2 regions of the Geobacillus sp. GHH01 genome follow, and region 2 is predicted to be linked to the other one. Evidence: riboswitches for the same ligand, from Rfam matches in the RefSeq annotation. Region 2 holds a riboswitch; the other holds the start of a gene.
The links. A riboswitch is a leader RNA that binds a small molecule or an ion and turns the genes downstream of it on or off. The one in region 2 is predicted to bind thiamine pyrophosphate.

Region 1 (3,209 bases), 160 kb from region 2:
ATGTGACAACGGAAAAACCGGCGGTGTAAAGCGGAAAACAACAGGTGGTGCCCCAATCGAACGGGGCGCCTTTTCTTATTTTCGTCACCGATTATAGGCGATCAAAAGCATGATGTTTTTGAGCGGGTCCTTGTTAGATCAGAAAACTTTGCAACCACCCCTATTCATGATTAGGGCTAGGAAGGAAAATGAACGTTCATTCACGAATCTATTTATGTGGTAAAGAAATAAGAAAGGTGTTTGCATCATGGCAAAAGGAGGAGAGCGTTTTGTCATTAGCAAGTTATATCATCCGCACCATGTTCATCGTCATCCCTGGCACAGCGGCGATCGGCATGGCCACATGCCTGGTCAACGGCATTCGCGGGGCGGCATTTTGGTGGACGCTTGTTGCTACGGTGCTGTTTGGCGCGATGCTCGGCTTCGTTTCGGCAACGCTCAACTATCGACGGTTTGTTGCCCCGATTGCCGTTATTAACGAACATTTAGGCAAGATGACAAGCGGAGATTTGACGGTGCGCATACCGCTTGATCGCGTGCAGCAGCTGCGGCCGATTGCGGCGTCGTTAAACGATATGGCAAACGCTTGGCAAAGTGTGATGGGGCAAATCCAACATCATGCCGAAGAAGTAGCGCAATATTCTCAGCAGCTTGCCGCCGTCGCCGAACAGACGACGAAAGCGACAGAGCAAATTGCGACAACGATGGAAACGCTTGCGGCAAGTGCGGAGGAGCAGGCCGATGCTGTCCGCACCACCGCCGCGTCCGTGCATGATATTTCCCAAACATTGAGCGACGTCGCTTTCCATACGAAAGAAGTGGCGCACCGGGCTGAGAAAACATCGGCGAAAGCAGAGGACGGCAAGCAGTCAATCGGACAAATGTCCGAGCAAATGCAGTTCATTTACGATCATGTGCAAACGCTCGGCCAGGTGGTGAAAGGGCTTGGGGAGCGCTCCAACGAGATTGGACAGATTACGGAAGCGATCACCGGCATTGCGTCGCAGACGAATTTGTTGGCGCTCAATGCGGCGATCGAAGCGGCGCGCGCCGGCGAGCAAGGGAAAGGGTTTGCGGTTGTCGCGGATGAAGTGCGGAAGCTCGCAGAACAATCAGCGCGCTCAGCGCAACAAATTTCCGAGCTGATCGGTTACATTCAAGAAGAAACGAAGCGGGCGGTTGCGTCTGCCGAACAGGTGATCTCCGAAGTGGCGAAAGGATTGAACGTGGCGGCGGCATGCGGCCAATCATTTGCCCATATTCGCGAGGAGGTCGGCCAAGTGAGCAAACAAATTGGACAAGTATCGTCCGCCATCGAGCAAATGACGGAGCATGCCCGCCAAGTGAACGACGCACTCCAACAGATGACCAATATTGTCGAACAGTCAGCGTCCGGTGCGGCCAACGTATCGGCAGCGACGCAGGAACAAATGGCTTCCGTCGAGGAAATCGCCTCTTCGTCGACATCGCTCGGTCAGATGGCGGACGAGATGCGGGCAATGCTGAAGAAATTTTCTGTGTGAGTGAGGAAAAGGACGCTTTCTTCGAGAAAGAGGGGCTTTCAAACGACGTGTGGGAGTCAACGTTTGGAATAAAATGGTTTGCATCTTTGCCAATTGCCTGATAAAATAAAAAAGTCAGTCATCATTGTGATACGCTTATCTGCTGGGGGAGTCCGAGAGCCGGGCTGAGAAAAGAACGCGATGAAGTTCTTTGACCCTTTGAACCTGATCTGGGTCATGCCAGCGTAGGGAAGCAGGCAGCGGGAACAGATGGACGCACAGGCTGTTCATTTGGCCTTTTTGCCTTGATCGGGTTCCGTTCGTTTTGCGGAACCCGTTTTTGCGTAAATATCCCCCGTTTTTGCCTCTCTTTTGCTGGTGCGGCTGCAGGTCTCAACCACCATTTCAAAGGAGGAAAGCCGCATGGAAAACATCCGCTCGTTCATGTCATTTCCAGCTAGCCGCAAGGTGTACATTGAAGGATCGCGCAAGGATGTGCGCGTGCCGATGAGAGAGATCGTGTTGTCGCCGACGAAAACGCCGCAAGGAACGGTGGAAAACGAGCCGGTGCGCGTCTATGACACAACCGGTCCATACACCGATCCTCATTTTGAGCCGGACGTCGAAAAAGGATTGCCGCCTCTTCGCCGCAACTGGATTGTTGAGCGCGGCGATGTCGAAGAAGTGAAGCCATCAGCGACCGCCGGCGTCCGCCCGCTGCCGTTCGTGCGCCGTCCATTGAGGGCAAAGCCCGGAAAAACCGTAACGCAAATGCATTATGCCAAACGGGGAATCATCACACCAGAGATGGAGTTCGTCGCCATCCGTGAACGAATCGACCCCGAAATCGTTCGCCAGGAAGTAGCGGCCGGACGGGCGATCATTCCGGCGAACATTAATCACCCCGAGAGTGAGCCGATGATCATCGGCCGTCGTTTCCATGTGAAAATTAATGCCAATATCGGCAACTCGGCCGTTTCATCCTCGATTGAAGATGAAGTGGAAAAGCTGCTTTGGGCGGTGCGTTGGGGCGCCGATACGGTCATGGATTTGTCGACCGGCAAACACATTCATGAAACACGCGAGTACATCATCCGCAATTCGCCGGTCCCCGTGGGAACGGTGCCGATTTATCAGGCGCTCGAAAAGGTAGGAGGGGTGCCGGAGAAGTTAACGTGGGACGTGTATCGTGAGACGTTGATGGAGCAGGCGGAGCAAGGAGTCGACTACATGACGATCCACGCCGGTGTGCGGCTTCATTACATTCCGCTCACCGCCAACCGGACGACCGGCATCGTCTCGCGCGGCGGCTCGATCATCGCCCAATGGTGTTTGGCCCATCATGAAGAAAACTTTTTGTATACGCATTTTGAAGAAATCTGCGAGATTTTGAAACAATACGATGTCGCGATCTCCCTTGGCGACGGCTTGCGCCCCGGCTCCATCGCCGATGCGAACGATGAGGCGCAGTTTGCCGAACTGGAAACGCTTGGCGAGCTGACGAAAATCGCCTGGAAGCATGATGTGCAGGTGATGATCGAAGGGCCGGGCCACATTCCGATGCATAAAATTCGCGAAAATGTCGAGCGGGAACAGGACATTTGCCATGGAGCGCCGTTTTATACGTTAGGGCCGCTTGTCACCGACATCGCGCCGGGATACGATCACATCACGTCGGCGATTGGCGCCGCCATCATTGGCGCTTAT
Region 2 (3,209 bases):
TTTTGCCGCGGCCCACCTTCTTCACCGTTTGCCATACCGCCTTCGTCCCTTCTTCATCAAGCAGCGCCGTCGGCTCATCCAAAAACAAGACATCCGGCTCAAGCGCCAGCACCGAAGCGAGCGCCAACCGCTGTTTCATCCCGCCGGAAAGCGTATGAATATCAGTATGCGGAGCGATCTCCAAACCGACTTGGTTCAGCAGCGCACGGATGCGGACGGGCATCTCGTGGCGCGGCACGCTTCGATTTTCGAGGGCAAAAGCGATTTCCTCGTCCGCATACGGCATGCAAAATTGCGCATCAGGATCTTGGAAAACATAGCCCCACCGTTCCGGCCGCTTAAGGCGCTCCGCTTTCATCGGCACATCGATCGAGTGGGGAATGATGCCAGCCATCACTTGCAATAATGTCGACTTGCCGCATCCCGACGGACCAAGGAGGAGCACTTTCTCCCCCTCGGCAATCGAAAGCGACAAGTCGCGAAACAGCAGCCCGTCGCTCCCGGGAAATTTCAGGCGCAGCCGATCAATCGCAATTGCTTGTTTCATCGCCATTCGCCGCCTTACCGGTTCAATGCATCGTAATCGTCTTTCGAGGCCGGCCGCCACATTTGCGTCACTCCGGTTTTTTCGAGCGCTTTCGCCAATGAAACAGCAAGCACGCCGGAGATGAGGATGGCGCCGATAAAACGCGCCAGCAAAAAGAGCGCCATATTCCATGGGGCGAGCGCCTCAATATAGCCTTTGTAAAAGTCCATGATGAGCGAGCCAATCGTCGCCCCGACCGCGCCGAGCGATACAACGAACACATCAAAGCGCCGATAGCGGAAGGCGGCAAAGACGAGCTCGGCAAACAGCCCTTGAACGACCCCGTAAATGAGCACTTCAAGCCCCCATTGCGATCCCATGATCAGCTCGCCGGACGAAGCCGCAATCTCCGCGAGCAACGCCACCCCTGGCTTGCGAATGAGCAAATAAGCGAGCGAGGAGGCGATAAACCACATGCCGTAAATGAGTTGATCGAGATGAAACCCTACTGCTCCCACCGCGCTATATAGCGGGCCCCATAATTTGTAAATAATGCCAAACACAATCGCAATGACGATCGTCGTTAAAATATCCGCCAATTTTAACCCTTTTGTCTTCACTTCCATCCTGTTCTCCTCCTTGTCTTGCGTCAACGGCTCGCCGCCAATTCAGCCGACGGCCACTGCTCAAGCCGATACGCCATCTCCCAAAACTCGTACTCATATTCGCTGCTGATGAGGAAATGCTGCTTCATCCGATGGCGATCCTCTTCGGTGACCTCGTCAGCGATGTCGTCAAGCCGCGCGATTTGCTCTTCCACAAGCGAGCGGAACCAGTCCGAACTGTAGGTGCCGATCCATTTTTCATAAATCGGATCATTCGGGCGGCACATTTTCAAGCGCTCGCCAATTTCGTAATACAGCCAGTAGCACGGCAAAATGGCGGCGATAACATCACCGAGATGCCCTTCGTACGCCGCGCGGTACATGTGCGACGTATAGGCGTACGCCGTCGGCGCCGGAATGAACGCCGCCCTTTCCTCTTCCGTAATGCCCAAGAGCTCGGCGAACGTTTCATGCAGCGACAGCTCGGCTTCGCACGTGCTTTGTGCATGGTGCGCCAACCGGGCTGTCGTCGCCAAATCCGGCGATTTCGCCGCCCCGATCGCCTGCACGCGGGCAAAATGGCGCAAATAATAGGCATCTTGCATCACGTAATAGCGAAACTTCTCGCGCGCAAGCGTCCCTTGGCCAAGCTCCTGAACAAACGGATGGCGGAAACTCGCCTGCCAGATCGGATCGGCCGCTTGGCGCAATTGTTTGGCAAATGACATTCGTTTTCCCCCTTTTTGGCAAAATAAAAACGCCGCTTCCTTTGCCGATTGGCGTAAAGAAAGCGGCGTGGGCATGCGACGTTGGCAAGGCAAAGCCTAGCCTTGCTGTGCTGCTCCTCCACTTCCCTACGCTGGCATTACCCAGATCAGGTGCTAAGGGTCTCAAAGGCACACTTTGATCTCAGCCTTTCTAAAGGCCCCCCTAGTGGATGATGGTGCAATTTTCAGTTTTCTTTACACTTAATCATACCATGGCACGAACGATTGTCAATCTTTTTTTCTCCGACGTTGCGCTATGCGTTGCAATCCGCTATGATGGAAACGCAGCAATTGACGACGGAATGGGAGTGGAAACGATGGCGAAGGTCATCCTGAAAAGAGAACGGAAAAAACGGCTTGAGCAAGGGCATCCATGGATTTTTCGAAGTGAAGTCGACCGCATCGAAGGCGATGCGACGCCGGGCGACTTCGTTGACGTTTACAATCATCAAGGTTATTGGCTGGCGAAAGGATATATCAACCCCGCTTCGCAAATCATCGTCCGCGTCTTGACGCAAAACCCAAACGATGAACTCGATGAGCGCTTTTTCATCGACCGCATCCGTCAGGCGTGGGCGTACCGTGAACGGATGATTCCCGGCGTTCGCTCCTGCCGCGCCGTCTATGGCGAAGCCGACTTTTTGCCCGGATTGATCGTCGACAAATATGAAGATGTGCTTGTTGTGCAAATTTTGGCGCTCGGCATGGAAAGGCGGAAAGACTGGATTTTGCGCGGCTTGCTTGACGTGTTTGCCCCAAGGGCCATTTATTTGCGCAACGATGTGTCCGTTCGGGAGCTTGAGGGTCTCAAACAAGAAAAAGGCTTTTGGTACGGGGAAGCGGAAACGGAAATCGAAATCGAGGAAAACGGCGTGAAATACATCGTCGATATTGAAAACGGACAAAAAACCGGCTTTTTCTTCGACCAACGGCAAAACCGCGCCGCTCTTCGTCCGCTCATCGGTCCGGAGACAACCGTGCTCGACTGCTTCACCCATACCGGCTCGTTTATGCTAAACGCTTGTCTGTATGGGGCAAAACATGCTACTGCCGTCGATATTTCCGAACATGCCATCGAAACGGCGAAACGGAACGCCGCGTTAAACGGATTCACGAACGTTGAATTTGTCGTCGCCAACGCCTTCGACTATTTGCGCGAATCAGTGCGCGCCGGCAAACAGTGGGATGTCGTCATCATCGACCCGCCGGCATTCGCGAAATCGGCCCATGCCGTCCCGAAGGCGCTGCGCGGCTATAAAGACATTAACTTAAACGGATTGAAGCTTGTCAAAGACGGCGGCTTTTTCGTCA

Region 1: linked by a shared signal. The riboswitch ahead of thiC (phosphomethylpyrimidine synthase ThiC) and the one ahead of tenA (thiaminase II) in region 2 are both predicted to bind thiamine pyrophosphate.

What each region holds. Positions count from the first base shown of each region.
Region 1 is NC_020210.1:391,019-394,227, forward strand. It holds gene GHH_RS01980 (RDD family protein) at 1-29, shown strand, start outside; gene GHH_RS01985 (methyl-accepting chemotaxis protein) at 270-1,523, shown strand; TPP riboswitch at 1,658-1,771, shown strand; gene GHH_RS19070 (hypothetical protein) at 1,790-1,948, opposite strand; gene thiC (phosphomethylpyrimidine synthase ThiC) at 1,926-3,209, shown strand, end outside.
Region 2 is NC_020210.1:553,355-556,563, reverse strand. It holds gene GHH_RS02860 (ABC transporter ATP-binding protein) at 1-547, opposite strand, end outside; gene GHH_RS02855 (ECF transporter S component) at 562-1,152, opposite strand; gene tenA (thiaminase II) at 1,176-1,859, opposite strand; TPP riboswitch at 1,966-2,073, opposite strand; gene GHH_RS02845 (class I SAM-dependent rRNA methyltransferase) at 2,216-3,209, shown strand, end outside.